DNA from 3 places in the Lutispora sp. QWL-02 genome. Region 2 is predicted to be linked to each of the others. Evidence: riboswitches for the same ligand, from Rfam matches in the RefSeq annotation. Region 2 holds a riboswitch; each other region holds the start of a gene.
What was found. Region 2 has a riboswitch for S-adenosylmethionine ahead of AC4HCY_RS01185 (homocysteine biosynthesis protein). Riboswitches for the same ligand answer to the same signal wherever they lie in the genome.

Region 1: another riboswitch for S-adenosylmethionine. It lies ahead of AC4HCY_RS01835 (methionine ABC transporter ATP-binding protein); the one in region 2 lies ahead of AC4HCY_RS01185 (homocysteine biosynthesis protein).
Region 3: another riboswitch for S-adenosylmethionine. It lies ahead of metK (methionine adenosyltransferase); the one in region 2 lies ahead of AC4HCY_RS01185 (homocysteine biosynthesis protein).

The regions. Positions count from the first base shown of each region.
Region 1 is NZ_CM177762.1:447,189-454,930, forward strand. Features, by position in the region: gene AC4HCY_RS01820 (phosphatase PAP2 family protein) at 1-463, opposite strand, end outside; gene AC4HCY_RS01825 (MetQ/NlpA family ABC transporter substrate-binding protein) at 607-1,434, opposite strand; gene AC4HCY_RS01830 (methionine ABC transporter permease) at 1,955-2,623, opposite strand; gene AC4HCY_RS01835 (methionine ABC transporter ATP-binding protein) at 2,607-3,629, opposite strand; SAM riboswitch class I at 3,697-3,804, opposite strand; SAM riboswitch class I at 3,865-3,971, opposite strand; gene AC4HCY_RS01840 (ABC transporter ATP-binding protein) at 4,028-4,822, opposite strand; gene AC4HCY_RS01845 (ABC transporter permease) at 4,797-5,642, opposite strand; gene AC4HCY_RS01850 (ABC transporter substrate-binding protein) at 5,690-6,730, opposite strand; gene AC4HCY_RS01855 (HutP family protein) at 6,979-7,398, opposite strand; gene gyrB (DNA topoisomerase (ATP-hydrolyzing) subunit B) at 7,412-7,742, opposite strand, start outside.
Region 2 is NZ_CM177762.1:273,898-281,639, reverse strand. Features, by position in the region: gene AC4HCY_RS01195 (UPF0280 family protein) at 1-456, opposite strand, end outside; gene AC4HCY_RS01190 (DUF362 domain-containing protein) at 449-655, opposite strand; gene AC4HCY_RS01185 (homocysteine biosynthesis protein) at 655-1,827, opposite strand; SAM riboswitch class I at 2,074-2,189, opposite strand; gene AC4HCY_RS01180 (vitamin B12 dependent-methionine synthase activation domain-containing protein) at 2,323-2,985, shown strand; gene AC4HCY_RS01175 (homocysteine S-methyltransferase family protein) at 2,978-5,350, shown strand; gene AC4HCY_RS01170 (QueT transporter family protein) at 5,416-5,886, opposite strand; gene AC4HCY_RS01165 (ABC transporter substrate-binding protein) at 6,596-7,639, shown strand; gene AC4HCY_RS01160 (ABC transporter permease) at 7,620-7,742, shown strand, end outside.
Region 3 is NZ_CM177762.1:4,078,582-4,086,323, forward strand. Features, by position in the region: gene AC4HCY_RS19420 (helix-turn-helix domain-containing protein) at 1-64, opposite strand, end outside; gene metK (methionine adenosyltransferase) at 309-1,499, opposite strand; SAM riboswitch class I at 1,767-1,865, opposite strand; tRNA gene AC4HCY_RS19430 (tRNA-Tyr) at 1,951-2,035, opposite strand; gene AC4HCY_RS19435 (putative ABC transporter permease subunit) at 2,101-3,741, opposite strand; gene AC4HCY_RS19440 (ABC transporter ATP-binding protein) at 3,734-4,459, opposite strand; tRNA gene AC4HCY_RS19445 (tRNA-Val) at 4,596-4,671, opposite strand; tRNA gene AC4HCY_RS19450 (tRNA-Pro) at 4,681-4,756, opposite strand; gene yyaC (spore protease YyaC) at 5,033-5,551, shown strand; gene fabZ (3-hydroxyacyl-ACP dehydratase FabZ) at 5,653-6,081, opposite strand; gene AC4HCY_RS19465 (rod-binding protein) at 6,083-6,445, opposite strand; gene flgG (flagellar basal-body rod protein FlgG) at 6,465-7,259, opposite strand; gene flgF (flagellar basal-body rod protein FlgF) at 7,272-7,742, opposite strand, start outside.

The DNA.
Region 1 (7,742 bases), 170 kb from region 2:
CTCCCATCATATAGATTATTGCCCCTTCTGCGAAGAATCTGATCCCTCTCCCTAAGATCGAAGCATTTACAAATACAGATTTTCTTATCTTAAATACTCCGGAAGCTATTGTGAAAAGCTTGTAAGGAATTGGGGTGAGTCCTGCTATGGCAACGGCCCATCCTCCATATTTGACAAAGTATTCTTCTACTCTCTTTATCTTCTCCTCAGCAAAGAATCTCATCAAAATAGGCCTTCCCGCCTTTGCACCGATATAGTAGCCGAATAGCCCTCCTATAACTGATGAAAAAGTGGTCAAAGCCGCATAAAACAACGCAAGCTCATGATTTATTATAGACAATGGTATCAATATCAAATCCGGAGGTATAGGAAAAAATGAAGATTCGGCAAAGGACACTATAAAAAGTCCAAAGCCTCCATATTGGACTATTATATCTACCATTGCCTTTACCCACTCACTCATACGGTTCTCCTCAAAAACAAAGAATATAGGCAGCCATTAAATTATATTATTAATGGCCACCTATATATTATACTCTAAACTCTGTTTTTTGTCTTATTGTTCGATCAATCTCATTGTGCGTTTATAGATTTACAAAAACTTGACTAATATGCAGCAATTATTGCTCCTTCATATTTTTCCTCAATAAATTTCTTTACTTCCGGACTGTTCAATGCATTGGACAGCTCTTTCAAATCTTCTCTTCCTTCATCTCCGCCTCTTATAACAAGCGTATTGGCATAAGGTGAATTTCCGTCTTCTATCAGCAATGCATCCTTAACGGGGTTAAGATTTGCCGGAATTGCAAAGTTGGTATTGATTATGGCAGCATCTACATCTTCCAGAACCCTTGGGAGCTGTGCAGCCTCAATAGCCTGGAATTTGAGGTTTCTGGGGTTTTCTACTACATCATTTTCCGAAGAACTTATGCTTCCTCCATCCTTTAGCTTGATAATGCCGTTTTCCTGAAGCAATAACAATGATCTGGCATTATTCGTAGCATCATCCGGTATAGCTATGGTGCTGCCGTCTTTTAATTCGGTTATGCTATTTATTTTTTTAGAATATAATCCTAAAGGCTCCACATGAACCTTAGCTGCAGATACAAGGTTTAAACCTCTTTCTTTATTGAAATTATCCAAATAGGGCTGATGCTGGAAAAAGTTTGCATCTAATTCTTTGTCTGCAAGTGCTGTATTTGGTTGAACATAATCATTAAAAACGATCACTTCAAGCTTTAAGCCTTTCTTTTCTAATAAAGGCTTAACCACTTCCAATATCTCTGCATGGGGGATTGGTGTAGCTCCTACCTTCAGCACCGTTTCCTTCTCATTTTCTGCTGCTGCCGGTGCAGCCTCTTCCTTGGGTGCGCATCCAATAGTCAAGGATGCCAGTAATAATAATGCTAAAACCAGTGATATTATCTTTTTCATATTTATAAACATTCCTTTCATTTTTACTTAGTTATTTTTTGTTTTTCAACTGGCCAGGTTGAAAAACAGTAAAATATATATCAATTATCGATAATTATTTTTAATATTTTTTGTACATTGCGTCACGTCGGTATAATGATGCGTCATACAGGGGTAGGGAACGGGGAACACGGATTAACACTGATTTAGCACTGATTTACACAGAGGGATATTTTATTCTTTGTATAAAGTGTTAATAAGGTTATATCTGATATGTCATCCTGAACGTAGTGAAGGATCTTAGAACCATAAGGAATACCTAAGATTCTTCGCTTACGCTCAGAATGACCGAAATATCAGTTATATCGCTCTTGTATTGCATATATTAAACCCCTTCAGTGTTTTTCAGTGTTATCTTCGTGTCTTTCAGTGGTTTCCGTCTCCTTGACTCCAGAGTCCTGCTCAATCCACGTGCCCCGTGCCCCGTACCCCGTGCCTCGCAGCCATAAAAAATGCTTCGCAATTTTTATATTTTGTAAATCTATTTCAGTAACTTATTATATATCCTGCTCCCAATGCCCTGTATTATCTGAACCACTAAGACCAATACTATGACAGTTCCTATCATGACATCTTTTTGGAATCCCTGATACCCGAATCGTATGGCTAAATTTCCAAGGCCCCCGCCCCCTATAGCACCTGCCATTGCCGAATATCCTATGAGATTTATTATTGTCAAGGTTATACCTGATGCTATGGAAGGCAATGCTTCCGGTATCATCACCCTGAAAACTATCTGCTTTACGTCGGCACCCATGGATTGGGCTGCTTCTATGATTCCGGGGCTTATCTCCTTTATCGCATTTTCAATGAGCCTGGCTACAAAGGGTATGGCTGCTATGGTCAAGGGCACTATGGCTGCAGTTGTGCCTATCCTTTTTCCCACGATGAGCTTTGTCAGCGGAAAGACCGCAATCATCAGTATTATGAAGGGGAAGGATCTTGCTATATTTATTACCCCGTTTAAAGCTTTATTCAAGCCCTTTCTTTCCCAAATATTGCCTTCCTCCGATATTGCTGTTATGATGCCCAGAGGCATTCCGAAAATAACCGAAAACAATGTGGATGCAAACACCATGTATAGAGTTTCATAAAGGGGCTTGGGCATTAAAAGCATTATTTTTTTTATTGTTTCAATCAGAACTTCCATTATATTTCAACTCCTCTACTATGACGCCTTCATCCTTTAGGTATCCTATTGCAGCCTCTATTTTTTCATCTGTTCCCCTGAGGCCTACAACCAAATTTCCATAGGTTCTTCCTTGTATGCTGTTCATCTGTCCCGCCAGGATGTTTGCCTCAATATCGAAATTCTTTATGATTTTATATATCAACGGCTCTTTTGCCTTGTGGTCTAAAAATGTAATCCTCACAACCTCAGTATTTTCAGGATCATCTATTATATTTCTGTCAATGTTTAAGGATACGTCCTTTATAAAGCTCTTTGTGATAGGATGAGACGGCTTTGAAAATACATCATAGGTATTCCCCTGCTCCACCATACTTCCATCTGAAATCACAGCTACTTTATTGCATACCTCCTTTATGACCTCCATCTGATGGGTTATCATCACAATTGTTATTCCCAGCGTCTCATTTATGCTCTTCAGCAGCTTGAGTATGGAAGATGTGGTATTTGGGTCCAAAGCAGAAGTAGCTTCATCGCAAAGAAGTATTTTAGGGTTGGTAGCCAAAGCTCTGGCTATTGCTACCCTTTGCTTTTGTCCCCCGCTGAGCTGGCTGGGATAAGAGAACTTTTTATCCTTTAGATCTACAATATCCAATAGCTCATCTACCCGTTTCTCCATTTCTCGTTTATCATATTTCATTATTTTTAACGGAAAGGCTATATTTTCTCTGCAATTCTTCCTGCTCAAAAGATTAAAATGCTGAAATATCATTCCTATATTTCTTCTCATATCCCTAAGCTCGCCGTCATTCAGCTTAACGATATCCTTATTCTCAATGAAAATGCTGCCTTTCGTAGGCTCTTCAAGCCTGTTTATGCATCTGATGAGGGTTGATTTTCCTGCTCCGCTTAAGCCTATTATGCCGAAAATATCACCCTTCTCAATCCTGAGATTAATGTTTTTCAGAGCTTCCGTATTTCCTTCCTTGCCTGTATATGTTTTATAAAGGCCTTTTATATCGATCATTTTAGTACCCCCTCCGGTGTTAGAAACAAATAAAAAATCCCTCAATGATAAAAGAGGGATCACACCTCTCTTATCTCTCAGCTTTACGCTGCTGGAATTGACACCGATGCATTCGAATGAGAATGCCGGTTGTCGGGCTTCATCGGGCCAGTCCCTCCACCTCTCTTGATAAGAGTATAATATTAAATTTTATACAATAAAAAAACTCTTCTGAAAAACAGAAGAGGATAATTCCTTTCTATCTTTCAGCTTGTGCTGCTGGAATTGACACCGATGCATTCGAATGAGAATGCCGGTTGTCGGGCTTCATCGGGCCAGTCCCTCCACCTCTCTTGATAGAATAAATATTCATTTACATAATAGTATAATACGCCCTCTTAACTATGTCAACTATTTTTTTATGCCAGCATCAAACGATCGCTGATGATATCTGACGATTCCTTTTGGCTGAATAAAGCTAAAAGCTTTTCTGCAGTGAGGGACTCTTTATCTTTATCTCTTATATCCAAAATAATTTTACCTCTGTGCATCATTATAAGCCTGTTTCCCATACCTATGGCCTGCTTGAGATTATGGGTGACCATAAGTGTGGTTATTTTGCATTCCTTCACTATTTTATCTGTAAGCCCTGCAATAATCTCAGAGGTTTTGGGATCCAAAGCGGCCATATGCTCATCCAGCAGCAAAAGGCAAGGATTTGATATGGCTGCCATCAGAAGGGCCATAGCCTGCCTTTGCCCCCCGGATAGGAGCCCTACCTTTACATCAAGCTTATCCTCCAATCCTAAGGATAATTTTGAGAGGGAATCTTTGATGTCCGCTATTCTATTTTTTTCAATACCCCATGAAAATCCGTACCTATTATTTTTATTCCATGCCATAGACATATTCTCCAGCACAGTCATAGAAGGCGAAGTTCCCATTTTAGGATCCTGAAACACTCTGCCTATCAGCCTGCTGATTTTATATTCAGGGGTTTTGGATATCTCTCTTTTATTGAGCAGGATCGAGCCTTCATCGCTTTGTATGCCTCCTGAGATGATGTTTAATAAAGTGGATTTTCCTGCTCCATTGCTGCCTATGATGGTTATAAAGTCTCCATCTTTGATTTCCAGGGATAGCCCTTGAAAAAGCTTATTTTCATTGACTGTATCCCTATTAAAGGTTTTATGCAGATTTTGTATCAGTAACAGCTTTTACACCCCCAGAAAGTAGATTTCTCCCAAACTTGACCTTCAAACCGCTGTTATAAACCGCCAGGGCAGCTATTACTATAACAGAGGTTATAAGCTTTAAATCCGTGGGAGGCAAGCCGGCCTTCAAGGCTATGGCTATACTGCCCTTGTAAAGCAGTGATCCGAAAAGAGCGCAGGCTGTCCCAAATATTATAGGGAAAGCTTTTAATAAGGTTTCTCCCATTATGATAGAAGCCAGGCCCATAACTATTATTCCGCTCCCCATTCCTACATCGGAAAATCTCTGGTACTGAGCCATGACAGAGCCTGCCAGAGCAACCAATCCGTTTGAAAGCATGATGCCCATTATTTTGATAACTCCTATATCTACGCCTAATGATGTGACCATATTATGATTATCACCGGTAGCCTTCAATATAAAACCAAACTTCGTCTTGAACATCAAATCAAGAAACAGCTTTACGATCAATGCCAATATCATTATCACAAATACGGGAGGAATTTCTCCCGAGAAAATAGTCTTTGCATTGAAAAAAGGAGTATTAGCCTTTCCCATGATCCTCAGATTTATGGAATATAAGCCTATCATCACCAATATGCCCGAGAGCAGATTTGTTATCTTAAACTTAACATTCAGCACTCCTGTAACAAATCCCGCAGCCATGCCTGCACACATTGAAAGCATACAGGCCAGAATGGGATCGGCGCCTTTCACCAAAAGCAACGCCGTGACAGAGGCACCCAGCGGGAAGGTGCCTTCAACGGACAGATCGGGAAAATCCAAAATTTTATAAGTTATATAAACCCCAAAGGACATGATAGAAAATAAAAGTCCCTGCTCCAATACCCCTATCCAGAAATTGTTCAATTGGCTGCACCGCCTTTTATGATTTCAGCCTTGTCTATTATTTCCTGAGGTATGGAAATATTTAATTTCTTTGCAGCATCATAGTTTATTGTAAGAGCTGTGTCTTTTTCATATAGAGTCTCTATCGGCATATCTTCAGTCTTAGCGCCGTTCAATACTTCAAAAGCCATAAGCCCCGTCTGGAAGCCTAGCTTGTAGTAATCTATTCCCTCTGTGGCAAGAGCCCCGCCTTCCACATGGGCTCTTTCCGAACCTATTACAGGTATATTATTCTCAGTGCATTTTTGGGATATTATAGCCATGGATGAAGCCACCATATTATCTGTAGGCACATATAGCACGTCTATCTTGCCCTTCAGCGAGTCAACAGCCTGAGGCACTTCATTGGTGCTGGTAATTCCACTTGCTATTATTTCCAAGCCGTATTCACCGGCTATTTTCTTTGCCATTTGAACCTGTATTTCTGAATTTCTTTCACTGGTATTATATAAAATACCTACATTTTTAGCGTTTGGTATAAGCTTTTTAAGAAGCTCAAATTGCTTGCCCATAGGCGCAGCATCGCTTGTACCTGTGACATTTGTTTCTGACCTTTCCAGAGATTTTGCAAGACCTGCATCTACAGGATCTGTAACAGCAGTTATGAGTATTGGTATATCCTTTGTAGCATTATAAGCCGCCTGGGCTGTAGGAGTTGCTATTGCAAATATCATATCTTTTTTGCTGCTTGCAAAATTTTGTGCGATAGTCTGAGCTGTAGGAATATCACCCTGGGCATTCTGGAAATCTACCTTGAGGTTCTCACCATCTTTTAAGCCTTTTGAAGCTAATGCATCAATAAAGCCAAGGCGCGCAGAATCCAAAGCCGGATGTTCGACTATTTGCGTTATTCCTATTTCTTTGGTTTTGTTTGTCTGATCTGTGGTTTCGGGATTTTGATTATTTGCCGGTGCTTCTGCATTGCTGCATCCGGAAAATAATGAAATGATCAATAAGAGAACCACAAAAAGAATTGATGATTTTTGTTTTACTACCATACTACCATCCTCCAATTATATATTTAGTCTTTCTTCATATCCATCAGGCAAGTCATAATATAGCATATTTATACTTCCTGTGGATAATAAAAAGCTGACCATGATAGGCCAGTCCTTTTCTGCAATATCACGCTGTAAACTACCATTCTACCAAACTACAATTTTAATAAATATAAATAAGATTGTATTAGATAAAAAGCGAAATGTCAATAAAAAAATAATATTGGAATATTTTAAATATTCCAATATTATTTAAAATCCGGCACGGCCCGATGTGCCAGACCAATAACAACGTCGTTGAGATGCAGCACACCCATGCTCATGAATATACATATGCTCAGATGTTCACCGGATCTGGCTATGCCTATTTTTCCTCCTATATTATATCCATTGGCTTTCATGGCTATCTGCATCAAAGCTTCCTTGGTTGCGCCTATAACGGCGCCGTCATGAACATGGCAATCCTTTGTTATGCCGCTCCTTTTAGAAGCTACAACAGCTCTTTCAATTATTTTAGGTATTGAAGAATTGAAATCTCCCCCAATATCCACTGCCGCAGCAAGTATGTTCTTATTTTTCAGATCCTTTATCATTGATTCTTCTGAGGCTCTGGATGATATAGCCAAGTTTATTGCAGCCTTGGCAACATCAAAACTGTCAAAAGGCATGCTCGCACCCCCGTCATATATCTAAATTTCTGACATACTTTGCATTTTGTTCTATAAACTCTTTCCTTGGTTCTACCTTATCGCCCATAAGAATAGTAAATATCTCATCTGCAGCTACCGCATCCTCCAAGGATACCTGCAGCATTGTCCTGGTTTCAGGGTTCATGGTAGTATCCCAAAGCTGTGTAGGGTCCATCTCACCAAGGCCCTTATATCTTTGTATGCTTATATTGTCTCTTCCCACTTCTTTAAGAATTCTTTCCAATTCCTTATCATCGTAGGCATAATGGTCCTTCGCTTTTCCTTTGCCTGACTTTCTGACTCTATAAAGGGGAGGCTGAGCT
Region 2 (7,742 bases):
GCCGGGTATTAGGAGGGCAATCTTGTTTGAAAAGGGAGAGCTTCCTGCGTATATGGAAATCCTTCTGTCTATCCTGGTCTTAAGAAATATATCTCCCCCATTTTCAATGATTATCTCCTCGGTATGCTTCAGGAGGGAAAGCCCTACATATTTGGATACGGCTCCTGCCACTGCCGCCATAGGCCCCACCTTTGCAGACTCTGCTGCGCGGCACATTTGCTTTACTATTTCGGGACTGTTTTTTTGAGGTTTAATGGAATCAAGGCTCGTAAGAAAATGCGGATTCTTACGAATATATTCATGAAGCTGGCTTCTGCATTTTATTAAAGCCCTCCTGGTTTCTTTCTCCAGATTATCCTTAGCAAAAATCTGAAGGTCCGATTCGCCTTCGGTCACATTAAAGCAGAGCAGATCCCTGGATTTCATTATTTCTCTGTAAAACCGTTCTTCATACATAAAGCCACCTGGTGGACATATCTATCGTAATGGCTCTCAAGGGGCAAGCCTTTATGCAGCTTTCACAGCCTGCGCAGCGGTCCTTATCAAAGGACAGGGTGCAATCCTTGCCTTCCATCCGGAGCGAATCGGAGCCGCATGCTGCGGTACAGGCTCCGCAATGTACGCATTTTTCTTTATTTATATATATCTTGTTCATTATATCCCTCCATCAACACTTTCCTTCAATGAATTAAGGGCTGAAACTTTTGGGAAAGCTTCTATGGGCTCCTGAAGTGTGAAGCCTTCCTCTGCCACCCATCTTTTGAGCTCCAGGGCAATCTTTCTCGCCTTATAAAGGCTGGAAAGGGGTGCGGTTTTTATTGTATTGCCGTCGAGGACCAATTCTCCGCTTCTCAATTCACCGTAGCTGCATTTGCCGAGGACGGGCTTGTTAAGACGGGACACGCTGTAGTCCACAATATTTGTATATATATCCTTGTTTTGCACCGACAGGTTATGGAGCAGATCCTTGTCGAGAACGGGTATAGGTATTCCTATGCCTACGAACAGGGAGGTGCCGTATTTTTCAAAAACCGCAGGCTTGATATATTCTGTGCTCATCTTCTTCAAATCACCTGTGACCGCAAGGGTGCAAGCTGGTGATAACGGTATGCCGTTTTCTCCCCTGGGTTTTTCGGTGACAAATTGTGTACCTTGCCAGGAGACATATCCTGCAGCGCCTGCCAGAAATATTTTTGTCCCTATGCCTATGGTCCTCAGGTAGGGATCATTCAATAAAGGGCTCAATTCCCCGGAAGTAGAGTAATTTATATTCTCCATATGGGGCTTCAGCACTCCCATATATGTGTGAAGGAGCCTGTCGGAAGTATTTATCGCTGCGGAATAGTTCTGATAGCAATTTCTGGGATTATAGAGGTAGGCTTCATTTATTAAATCCTTGGTAATATAGGTGTCTATCTCCTTCCTGGGATAGCAATCTGTCCCCGGGGAATAGGCCTTAAGATGCACAGGCTTACCATCTATCAGATCGCATATTACATGGGCTCCTCCGTATTCGATGCCCAGATCCTGTGAGGGCTCAGTGGCCCCTATATATGAATCTACTGCAGCAAGGCCGCCGTATGCATTGACATTGTTGAGCAAAATCTTAGTCATCCTTATTGGCGGGTCTGAATGGCCGAAGTTTATGAAGGCTCCGGAAGAACACATAGGGCCAAAGGTTCCGGTGGTCACCACATCAACATATTTGGCTGCATCTTGTATTCCTTTTTCTTCTGCTATGCTTATTACCTCTTCTGCCGTAACTACCACTGCCGTACCTTTCCTGATCTTCTCATTGATTTCTTCATAGCTTTTTTTAATGGACATATATGATTCTCCTCCTCTAATTTTTTTATCACTGAACTAACCCGCTCTAAGGCCCCCACCTCTATAGGCGGCGGGTGCCAAAAGCGGCTAAGTCCAGTATGGACTCGACTAACATTCAGTGGGGGTTGAATCCCCCTCTGAATGAAGTCTCGTTCAACAGAGACAAGGCGGAGCAAATTAAAAAGCTGCTCTCAGATAAGAAAGCAGCCGGCTGCAGGCTAATAAAGTACGATATACTTTATGCTATCCTTATCTCTCAGAATTTAAGCAAAATTCTGCAGGAATTGACACCGCTGCATTCGAATGAGAATGCCGGTTGTCGGGCTTCATTGGGCCAGTCCCTCCACCTCTCTGGATAAGATCTTATTCAATTATAAAGGTTTAAAAGAAATTTTATGCCAAATATGAGCATTTGTCAAGTAAAATTTTAAAAAGACCATCTTGCATTTTATATATATTAAAGTGTAATATATTCTAAACCGGAGGGATTTTTTTATGCATATAAACAGGAAAGAAGTTTTAAGATATTTGGGCCATAAGAATCAATATATGGATGAGAAGCTTGAAAAGCTTTTGACGGAATGCATTGCCGAGATGACCGAAGCTTTGAGGAAAAGCTTTGTTTATAATGTTTATGATATTGAAAGAGACGGGGATAAGATGGCTTTGAAGGATACAAACTTGATTTTTCAGAGCAAGGATTTGACCATGCATTTCCGGAATTCGGATAAATGTGCGCTGATGGCAGCCACATTAGGGCTTGAAGCGGATAGGAGGATCGCATACTATTCAAAAACAGACCTTACCAAGGGTATAGTGATGGATGCCTGCGCTTCTGCAGCCATTGAGGCTCTTTGTGATGAGGTACAGGAAGAAATAAGGATAGAGGCTCTAAAGGAAGGATACTGCTGTACTTCAAGATATAGCCCGGGCTATGGAGATCTGCCCATAACCCTTCAGAAGGGAATAATTGAGCTTCTGAAGGCATATCCGAGGATAGGGCTTACTGTTAATGAAAGCAGTATTATGCTGCCGCGAAAGTCGGTAACTGCATTTATAGGATGGCAGAGGCAGGAGAGCACCTCTGAGGGGAATAAATGCAGCAGGTGCAAGGACAGAAATTGTATATATAGAAAGTGTGGGGATATTAATGACTAAGGCTGTAAATTTTGACGGATTTCTCTTGTTTGACGGAGGGATGGGAACCATGCTCCAGGCTGCCGGAATGAAAGCCGGAGAATTGTCTGAGAGCTACAATATCCAAAGGCCGGAGGTCATAGAGCACATACATAGGGCCTATATAGATGCGGGAGCGGATGTGGTCACCACCAATACCTTCGGGGCCAACAGATACAAGCTGAAGGATATGGATTTTTCTTTGGATATGGTGATAAGAAGAGGCGTGGAGATAGCAAGGACTGCCGCAGGAGATAAGCTGGTGGCTCTGGATATCGGCCCTCTGGGCCAGCTTATGGAGCCCTATGGCAATCTGAGCTTTGAGGCTGCCTATGAAGCCTTCAGAGAGCAAATAACCGCCGGCACATCCGCCGAAGCTGACTTGATCCTTATCGAGACCATGTCCGATATATACGAAGCTAAAGCAGCTATACTGGCGGCCAAGGAAAATTCCAGCCTTCCGGTGATCTGCACCATGACCTTTCAGGCTGACGGAAGGACTCTGACGGGCACTGATCCTTTGACCATGGTAAATATATTGCAAAACCTGAATCTGGATGCCCTTGGCCTTAACTGCTCTTTAGGGCCTGAAGAAATGCTGCCTCTCATAGCTGAGGTGCTGAGGTATTCCAGATTGCCTGTGATAATCCAGCCCAATGCAGGCTTGCCGAAGATGGTAGGAAACAAAACCGTCTATGATATAAGCCCTGAGGATTTCGGCAGATATGGGCGCAGCATGGCCGAGCAAGGGGTAAGGATATTGGGAGGATGCTGCGGCACCACGCCTGAGCATATAAGAGCCTTGCAGAAGGCTCTGGAAGGGCTGAAGCCTGCCTTCACCAAGGCGGAGAGGATCACTGCCGCCAGCTCTGCTTCCTGTACGGTGGTTCTGGGCGAGGAGGTAAAAATCATAGGAGAGCGCATAAACCCTACAGGCAAGAAAAGGCTGAAGGAAGCCCTGATAAAAGGCGATATGGATTACATATTGAGGGAAGCGGTAAACCAGAAGGATAACGGAGCCCATATGCTGGATGTAAACGTGGGCTTGCCTCAAATAGATGAGAAAGCGCTGATGGTCAGGGCTATCAAGGAGATACAGGGCATTGTCAGCCTTCCCCTCCAGATAGACAGCGTGAGGCCGGAGGTGGTTGAAGCCGGGGCAAGGATCTGCAGCGGCAGGCCTATAATAAACTCTATAAATGGTGAGGAAAAGAGCATGGCAGAGCTTCTGCCCATCGCCAAGAAATACGGATGCCTGGTGGTGGCTCTGACACTGGATGAAAAGGGCATACCCAAGACTGCGGAGGAGAGGCTTCAAATTGCAGAGCGCATGATCGAGAAGGCTGCTGAATACGGCATAGGGAAGGAAGATATAATAGTGGACTGCCTTGTGCTAACGGCTTCGGCCCAGCAAAGAGAGGTGCAGGAGACCATAAAGGCTGTAAGGCTGGTCAAGGAGAACTTAGGAGTCAAGACTGCCCTTGGGGTCAGCAATGTATCCTTCGGCCTGCCGGCGAGAGGCCTTTTAAACAGGACGTTTCTGGCAATGGCCCTTGAAGCGGGCTTGGATGCACCCATCCTGAACCCTATGGAAGAGGATATGATAAGCACCATAAGAGCCTTTAATGTGCTGTCCAATGCGGATAAGGACAGCAAAGCATATATAAAAGCATATTCTGCCATAGAACAGAAGCCCGCCGATATTGGGGTCATGAGCAGCAGAGATCTGAAAAAGGTCATTATAGACGGGATAAAGGATGAAGCAGCTTCCCTGGTGAAGGAGCTTCTCAAGGAGTCAAGCGGTCTGGAGATTGTGGACAATTATCTCATACCTGCTCTGGATATTGTAGGGCAGAAATATGAAAGGGGAGAAATATTCCTGCCCCAGCTTATACAATCGGCGGAGACGGTCAAGAGAGCCTTTGAAATTCTCAAGGATAATATGGATGCAGGTTCGGGCAGTGATTCTCAGATAGAAAAAGGAAAGATAGTAATCGCTACGGTGAAGGGCGATATCCATGATATAGGGAAGAATATTGTAAAAATATTATTGGAAAACTACGGCTTCCAGGTTTATGATCTGGGAAAGGATGTCCCTATAGAAAAGGTTGTGGAAAAAACAGCGGAGGAAGATGCTCCTTTGGTGGGCTTGAGCGCATTGATGACTACAACTGTGCAAAATATGGAGGATACCATAAAAGCCTTGAGGAGCAGCTGCCCCCATTGCAGGATAATGGTGGGAGGCGCAGTGCTTAATGAGAGCTATGCGGAGATGATAGGAGCCGACTTCTATGTGAAGGATGCAAGGGAATCGGTGAAGGTTGCCCAGAGCATATTCGGAAAATAGGATCAGGAATAGCCTCTGGCTTCTGGTATTAGGGTAGGCCGTTGAGGTTATTATTGCTATGAAAGTCAAGTTCCATTGAATATTCTATCTTCATATTTCTCCAACACCTTCATAAGGGGATATCCAAAACCATAGCAAGCTATTATCTGGCCTGCAGCCACCCAGCCCATTGTGATCAGCAGAGGCAAGCCATACAGATAATTCAGTATATAGCCTACTATTATTCCGTTTACAACGACAGGCGGCAGGGGAACGAGCCATTTCTTCGGCATTTTGTAGGACAGGTACGCTGCCATGAGAGTGGCAAGGCTTCCGAATACTACATCTATTATTCCGCCTCCGCCGTATAGGTTAGCCACTATGCAGCCTACAAATAATCCGGGTATGGCAGCCGGTGTAAATGCCGGAAGGATTGTAAGGGCTTCGGCAACCCTGACCTGGATCTGGCCGTAGCTTATTGGCGCCAGTGCTATGGTTATTGCTGCATAGATAGCGGCTATAAGCGATGCCTGCATCAGAAAAACTGTTTTTTTCATTTTTTATACCTCCCTAGTTTTGTTTTAAGTCAGGATGGTTTCGAACTGACTGATCTTTGGGACTCTTCAATAATACCATTGATAATACTATGTTTTCAAGTATTGATTACTTCCTTTATCTTGTTTATTATATACCTTTTCTTTGCAAAACTAACTTCCGCCTTTCGCTTGTGTGGGTGTGGAAATTACTTTTTCAATGCAAGCATGCAAATATATTTAAATTTTCTGAAAATTAATGTATTATTTTTATTGATTATGTGATATACTATAAACAAGGAAGATGCGATACATCTTTCCTGCAGACTCTAATTCAACCAACATGTAAATTTATCAGATTTCTAGTGATAGGTCAATCTATTGGTCAGTTAGGTAAGTATATTCTGGTTATAGCAAGTTGGATAATAGTGTAAATTGGTTTAGGGTTTGTAAGGTTAGTTAGAAAGTTGTTTGGTTAGAAAGGTAACGAGGTAAACTAAGTTTGGTTGATTCAGGTATCTGTGTTGAATTAGAGTCTGTTTCATAAGCTGGCTAAATTTTTAATAAGAATTTAGCCAGCTTTTATTTTTTGACGAAGGCATGGGATAGCCATAGAAATAATAAATATCCTCCCGGGCTTTAATCGATTTTATCTATTTGGATTAGGATGATGCTATACCTATAATAGAGATGGCAAGTAACTTATTAGCTGCATAAAAATGGAGGAAGAGAAATGAAGAGAAAGATCTTAGCATGGATGCTTATTTTAGTCATGGCATTGTCTTTGACGGCTTGTGCCAACAAGAGCGGAGAAGCTGCAAATAATAACGGCGAGCCGGAGAAAAAAAGTCTGGAAGGCACTGTTTTAAAGGTGGTCGCTGCCTATGGCGGAAAAGAAATAATATTTGAGGAGTTTACAAAGGCAACAGGTGTTAAGGTGGAATTCCTTGACATGTCCTCCGGTGAGGTTTTGGCAAGGGTCGAAGCAGAAGGCGGGAAGCCTATGGCTGATCTTTGGTTCGGCGGCGGCGTTGACAGCTTTATAGCTGCAAAGGATAAGGGGCTGCTGGAGCAGCATTTTTCGCCTGAAGCAAAGAGCATACCCGACAACTGCAAGGACAAGGACGGATACTGGAACGGCATATCCTATGTGCTGGTAGGCTTTATGGTCAATAATGATGTGCTGAAGGAAAAAGGGCTGGAAGCCCCCAAGACATGGGCGGATCTTTTAGACCCCAAGTATAAGGATGAAATCCTCATGGCAGACCCGGGCATATCCGGAACCAACTATGCTATGGTGAACGGCATGCTTCAGGATATGGGCGAAGAAGAGGGATGGAAATATTTTGAGGCATTGGGTAAAAACGTGCCCTTCTTTGCCAAGAGAGGCGGGGAACCTCCCAAGAAGGTCGCCGCGGGAGAGGCTGCAATAGGGATAATCCCTATGTCCGGCGAATTCATAGCTATGGAGGATCAGTTCCCGGTGAAAACCTATTATCCCGAGGATGGAATTCCGTGGGTTCCTGCTACAATGGCAATATTCAAAAATGCGGATAATGTTGATGCAGCAAAGGCTTTTGTAGATTGGGCACTGTCTGTCAAGGGGCAGGAGATCATCAGGGATGCAGACCCCAGAGTTATGATGAGGCCTGAAGTTGCTGATCACGATATGATGAAAGATGTGCCGATGGATAAATTCTTAAAAGTAGATTTTGAACTCTTTGGCCAGCAAAGAGATGAGATCTTGAAGATATGGAATGAGAAGCTTGCTAAATAATCTTAAAAACAATAAGAGGGTATTCTTAAAAAAGGATACCCTTATTTATGATTTAATTGAGACAATACTAATTATTGGAGTTGTCTTATCGGTGCTTATTTTT
Region 3 (7,742 bases), 700 kb from region 2:
AATCTTTTTTCATCATATCTCTATCTATAAGCATTTTCCAAAGCTTTTTATACGAAAATTTCATGGTATTCACCTTTCTGTTTCCAACAGTTTTCTTATAGGTAATATTATATAACTGATTTTAATTTTTCACAACTCAAATTTGAATTTGCAAATTCGCAAATTTCGAATCTTGTTTTGTACACAAAGAAAAGCCATATCAAAACTGTTATAGAATTGATATGGCTTTTTCTCGTATTCAGTTTACCTTGACCCTCGGTTCACAAGTTGTCCTTATGACTACTCGTATTCTCTCAGAGGTTTTTGTTCTATATGCCTGCTTCTTTTTTCAATATATCGGCTTTATCGGTTTTCTCCCAGGACACTCCTAAATCTGTTCTGCCCATATGACCGTAGGCTGCCAGCTTTCTATATATGGGTTTTCTCAAATCCAAATCCCTTATTATTGCAGCAGGCCTTAAATCAAATACCCGGGAAACTATCTCAGATATTTTATCATCGGCAATCTTTCCGGTGCCGAAGGTTTCGATAAGGACTGATACAGGCTTCGCAACTCCTATTGCATAGGCAAGCTGCACCTCACATTTGGAAGCCAGGCCTGCAGCCACCACATTCTTTGCCACATATCTTGCTGCATAGGAAGCCGAACGGTCAACCTTGGTGGGATCTTTGCCGGAGAAAGCTCCGCCTCCGTGCCTTGCATATCCGCCATAAGTATCTACGATTATCTTTCTCCCTGTCAAGCCCGAATCTCCATGAGGTCCGCCTATTACAAACCTGCCGGTGGGGTTGATATAGTACTTGGTTTTATCATCAAGCATATTCTTGGGTATGATAGGCTTTATGACATGCTCTATCATATCCTTCTCTATGGTGGCCTGATCCACATCAGGGCTGTGTTGGGTGGAAACCACTATGGTATCAACCCTTACAGGCTTATCATCAATATATTCAACAGTGACCTGGGTTTTTCCGTCAGGCCTCAAATAATCCAAAACACCGTCTCTTCTTACTTGGGCCAGCTTTCTGGCCAGTTTATGGGCCAAGGATATAGGCATAGGCATCAGTTCGGGAGTTTCATCACAGGCATAACCGAACATCATTCCCTGATCTCCGGCTCCGATGGCAGCGACATCAGCTTCGCTCATTTCTCCTTTTTTGGCTTCCAGCGCCTTGTCAACCCCCATTGCAATATCTGTAGACTGTTCGTGAATCGAAGTGATCACGCCGCAGGTATCCGCGTCAAAGCCGAACTTTGCCCTCGTATATCCTATCTCCTCCACGGTCTCCCTCACGATTTTCTGGATATCCACATAACAATTAGTGGTTATTTCTCCCATTACATGTACAAGACCTGTAGTTGCGGTGACCTCGCAGGCAACCCTTCCCATCGGGTCGTGTTCCATTATAGCATCCAATACTGCATCTGATATTTGATCACAGACTTTATCCGGATGTCCTTCAGTTACAGATTCAGAAGTAAACAGCTTTCTTACCATTTTATCTCCTCCTTTTTTTCTCTAGGGTATTACTTTAAGGTCAGCCTCTAGCTTCTGGCTGCTAGCCTCTAGCATTAGGGTATTCCTTACGGGTTTAAGAGAACGGAAAACACGGATTAACACGGAATCTTTCCCAACACGAAAAGATCCTTCAGTCGTTCCTCTTTCAGTGTAAAAATCCGTGTTCTCCGTTTCCCCCTATCTGCCCATAATCGGCATTAAAAAAAGCTTCCCTGATGAGAAGCTCATTTTCATAACGAAAATATATCCTCATCTTTCAGGAACAATCCTGCAGGAATTGGCACCGCGCTCAATGCCGGTTGCCGGGTTTCATAGGGCCCTTCCCTCCACCTCTCTTGATAAGGTAACCTTTATTCAGTTTGCAAAAGTATATTAGCACATTTGTCCAAAAAAGTCAACAAAAAAGCCCTTTCGGGTTTTTGTCTTAAAATGGTGGGGAAAGGTGGATTCGAACCACCGAAGTCTGAGACAACAGATTTACAGTCTGCCCCCTTTGGCCGCTCGGGAATTTCCCCACGTGACAAAGTCTATAATACAACAGATGCATAGCTTTTGTCAACATTATTTTTGTTGAAATTTATTACAACTCCTTATACAGCCTTGATCCGTATGAGGTTACAAATTTATACAGCAGCATATCCGCTATGATATAAAAGCCGAAAATCATAATAAAAGCGTAAATATAGTCAAGCCTTAACCAGACAACCAAGCCGAAATTCAAAGCTCCGAAAGCTACACTGATCAACATATTCAGCAATCCGTTCATATTCTGCTTTACGGCTTTTTGCTCATTGTCCCAATTTAATTTGGGGAATTTCAGGTCTATCATGATTCCTGCATAGTTTATAAAGAAGATGCAGGGCAAGCTCATCAAAAGCGCCGCAAAAATCAAATATATGGGAAAGGAGAACACAAGCCAGAGCACTATGAAAGCCATTATCATTCCCAAAAGGCCCATGAGTATACCTGTTTGAGCCTTTGCATTTATCTGTGTCTTATAATCTACCGGCAGATATTTTGATACATATAGGCTCTTCCCTTCTCTGGATATAGCCGTTGATGAAATCATATTTGAAGCACCTATGAAGAGAGCCGCAGCGGCTGCCCCTGCAAAAATATAAGGCAATACGCCGGGATCTTCCAAATACCTGGCCAGCTCCCTTATATCCCCCAGGTCTTCGTTTCCGGCAAAGAAAGGTATCAGTATGAATACAGGCCAGAGGAAATTCATCAAAATACAGTTCATGAAGTACACGGGACTTCTGTAAAGCAGCTTTAACTCCTTTGCTCTGAAAGCCCTTAAAGCGCTGAGCTTCCTGTACAAGCTCATTTTGGCGGCGCCGCTTTTAGGTCTTCTGGCCGGAGCTGCCTCTGTCAGGCCTATGACACCTTTGAAATAAAACTTTTCGCCAATATAAAAGAACAGTCCTATAAATGCTGCTGCACCGGCAATAGCCAATGCCATGCTTCCAATGGAGCGCAGCAGCTCACGGTAATCGGTCAGGGCCATGGTCATAAATCTGTTGATTATAAAAATATCCTGGGATTTGGAAAGCAAAGAATTATTCCCCTGCTGAAGCAGTTTCATCATATCCTCAGGATTTCCAAGCCTTCCGGAAAATTTCTGTATGATCATGTTAAAGCCTATGGCCATTGCCATTGCAACGATACCCGAAATCGTCTTCATCCGATCCTTATTTTTTACAAATTTAAAGCTTCGCATAACAAAGATGCTTAAGAAAGAGGAAAAAACCAGCGGCACTATAGGCAAAAGCAGATATGCGATGGCCCCATAAATATAATAAAGTAAATTTGCTTTATCCTTTATACCGTAGGAAACCAGCACCGGGAGAAAAAATACCAGCTGGGTCATATACTCATAAACCAGCACCGATGCAAACTTGGCTCCAAGTATCTGCCAGGGCTTCAATGGCAAAGGGAGCAGCAGCTCGATATCGTTGGAGTAATAAAAAACGCCCATGATGAAAAATATGCCCAATATGAATGTAACCAGACTCACCAGGGAAATAGCCGTCCACATTATAATACCCTGCTGCCCTACCGACGCCATAACGCCGTAGCCTTCCCAGGCCGCAGTCCATATAAGCGCTGCCATGGGAAGCATAGATATAGCTATCAGGGCTCCCAGGGCTATAGATTTTTTATTAAATTTAAAGTTTGTTTTCAAGAGGATCTTGACCAGCTTCAACATCTTATTCATTTTCTACCAACTCCAGGAACATATTTTCCAAGGATTCATCGCCCTTGAAATGCTGCCTCATTTCCTCAATAGAGCCATAAAACAATATTTTCCCTTTATTGATTATTGCTACTTTATCGCATATCTTTTCTGCTACCTCCAGCACATGGGTAGAAAAAAATACCGTCTTGCTTTTGGCAGCATGTTCTCTCATCATTTCTTTGAGAATGAAGGATGACTTGGGGTCCAAGCCCGTCATAGGCTCATCCAATATCCATACGCTGGGCTCATGCAGCAATACGCCCATCAATACGATCTTCTGCCTCATGCCGTGAGAATAGCTTTGAATCTGGTCAAAGAGCGCTTCTGCCATACTGAATCTTTCTGCAAGATTATCGATCTCGGGCTTTCTATCCTGAGACGGCACTTCATAAACATCAGCCATGAAGTTGAGGTATTCTATTCCCTTGAGCCTCAGGAACATATCCGGGCTGTCAGGCACAAAGCCAAACTGCTTCTTTGCCTTGATGGGCTCCTCCGAGATATCTATGCCGTTGATCTTGATGCTGCCGCTGTCACTATTTAGAATTCCTGTTATCATTTTTATTGTAGTGGTCTTTCCCGCTCCGTTAGGTCCCAGGAAACCGATAATTTCACCATCAGGAATCACAAGGCTTATATTATCCACTGCCTTATTTTTGCCCCCGAAAGTCTTCGATACATTGCTTATTTCTATCAAGATCATAACCTCCAGTTATTTAGATGATTATTTAAATATCTAATAGTATTCTACACTTATTTTATTATTTTATCAATATTATAGATAAAATATAAAATAAAAAACCGCAGGGAATCCTACGGTTAAAATTCATATATGGTGGGCACAATAGGGCTCGAACCTATGACCCTCTGCTTGTAAGGCAGATGCTCTCCCAGCTGAGCTATGCGCCCAAATAAAAATGGTCGGGGTGACAGGACTTGAACCTGCGGCCCCATGGTCCCAAACCACGTACGCTACCATCTGCGCTACACCCCGACGACACTATTAGATTATATATAAAAATTCGTAAAATTTCAATAGGGAATTTGCGTTTTATTTAAAAATATCTTATAAATGCTCATTCATAGTATATTATGCTCTCTTATCATACAAAAGATTCATTTTTCCTATTGGGTCAAATTCATTTAAATAACTGAAACAAAATCATTTAAATAAATCAGATGTATAAATCAAGCTTTCTGCCTATATACATTTTATAACGAGTCTGACGCCTCGTTATCACGGCGTTTTGCAATGGCAGGAGGGGTAATATTGGAGGAGTGTTCAAAAGCCTATTATTTTCAAAGAGATTCCCATATAATCTTGGCAAGTTATCTGAACCGTCATATCAAAGGCAGCTGCCTTGTATTTTGCATAGGTACCGACAGATATATAGGAGATTGCTTAGGCCCGCTCACAGGCACCTTTCTCAGCAAATTAAATTTGGGAATTCCCGTGATAGGAACCCTGGATGATCCGGTACATGCGGTAAACTTGTCTAAAAATGTATATGATATCAAGAAAAAATATCCGGATCATAAAATAATAGCTGTCGATGCGTGCCTTGGCAACGAAGACAGCATCGGCAGCATTCAGATAAAAAATGGCCCTATCCATCCCGGAAAGGGTGTGGGCAAGAGTCTTCCCCCTGTAGGTGATATATCAATAGTAGGCATCGTAGATTCTTCAGAATCAGGCGAATTCCTCTCCATGCACAACATAAGGCTCAGCCTGATCATGAAGATGTCCGAGGTCATCACCCGAGGGATCTATGCGGCTCTTGTGAAGTAAGAACTCAGGATTCAGAACTCAGAGCTCAGAAACTGAGGTAACGAGCTCTGGGGATTTTTCGTGAGATTCCCGTGCCTTTCAGTGGTTGCCGTCTCCCTGTCTTATCCGTTGATTATCGCAAACATAAGCTCCCCTGAGGCAGCAAGCTGCTCTCCCACGTAAGCTTCAGCCTTAGCCTTGCCTATTCCGCGCTTCATCGCTATCATGGTGACTTCCATTCGCAGAATATCACCAGGTATGACCTGTCTTTTAAACCTAAGTCCATCTATTCCCGTGAATACAGCCAATTTGCCCTTGTGCTCCTCCATAGCCAGTATGGAAACCGCCCCTACCTGTGCCATGGCCTCCACTATCAAAACACCCGGCATAATGGGATTGCCGGGGAAATGACCTTGAAAGAAAGGTTCGTTCATAGTAACATTTTTAATGCCTACAGCTCTTTTGCCGTATTCGATTTCAACAATCTTATCCACCAAAAGGAAAGGATATCTATGAGGTATTATTTTCTGTATTTCTTTTATGTCCAGCATGTTATTCCTCTTCATCTATCTTGATATTTGCCGACAGCTGCTTGTACAGCAGTTCTCCCAAGCCCAGGCCCTTGCCCTTGGAGGCCTCCTCTGCAAATTTTTCATAGAGCATATCTTCATAAACTCCGGTAGCAAAGCTTTCACCCATGAGGTCTGATTTTTCTACGGTGTTCCTCATGCTTTTAAACATCATATTCAAAAATACGGACTCCAAATTTGCACATGCTTCCCTAAGCTTTGCTTCATCCTTGCCGGCTGATGCCTTCTGCAGCATTTCTTCGAAGGATTGGTCCTGCGTGGCTTTAGCATTGTCCAAAGCTGCCTTCATTTGTATATTATTGTCCGAATTAATGGGATTTATCAATATTTCCACCTCTTAAATCCTATCTTCTCAGATTATTAGCCAGACCAAGCATCTCATCTGCAGTCTGTATGGATTTAGAATTTATTTCATAGGCTCTTTGCGCCTGGATCAGTTTTACCATTTCCTCAACTATTTGGACATTTGAGTATTCCAAAAATCCCTGAAGTATAGATCCGCCTGAACCGTCATTGGCTGTATCTACAGGCTGTCCGCTGGCGCCGGTAGCTTTATAGAAATTGCTGCCGACACTTTCCAGGCCTGCAGGATTAGCAAAGGTTGTTATGACCAAGCTTCCCAGCTCCTCCAAGGTATCATCCGTTCTTTTAACTACAATATTGCCCGCTTCATCGATTATGACCTGCTTCATATCAGTGCCCAAATCTATTTCTCCGCCGTCACCCTGAATATAATATCCGTCAGAGGTGACCAGCCTTGCCGAATCGTCCTCTATGGACACCTTGAAGCTTCCATCCTTGGTATATAATTCTTCACCATTGGGCCCTATAACCTTGAAAAAGCCCTGGCCGTCTATGGCCAAATCATAGGGATTCGAGGTCTGCTCAAGATTTCCTGTGGTAAAGAACTTATTTATAGCGGCAGTCCTGACTCCGTGGCCTACCTGTACACTTACAGGCTTGCCTTCTCCATCCCTCACGGTTTCTCTCTCCAGGGTTTCGTATAGAAGGTCCTTGAACTCTGCCCTTGATTTCTTGTAGCCCACTGTGTTCACATTGGCCAGATTGTTGGATATATTATCTACGTTAAGCTGTTGAGCTGTCATGCCTGTGCTTGCAGTCCAAAGCGCTCTCATCATGATTCATACCTCCTATAATCTTCCTACTTCATTTACTGCCTTGCCCAATAACTCGTCATGGGCTTTTATAAGCCTTTGATTTGCTTCATAAGTACGGAGCATGGCTATCATATCTACCATCTCCCTCACCGAATTTACATTGGAGCCTTCGATAAAGGCCTGTCGGACAGTGCCTTCGAAAGCCTTATCATTATCGGCCCATTCTTGAGAAATTATAGTGTAGAGATTATCTCCTTCCTTCATCAAAGCACTATAATCCTGAAAATCTACAAGCTTCAGCCTGTCAATAAGTACGCCGTCCGATGTTATTTCACCTTTTTCATTTATTTTTATATCTTCACCGCTGATTTTTATGTAGCCCTTTTCCCCTAAAACCTTATAGCCGTCTTTATTGACCAGATAGCCTTCTGCATCTATGACAAAGCTGCCGTCACGGGTATACCTTTCCCCGCCGTTTGCTTCTACCGCCAGAAAGCCTTTGCC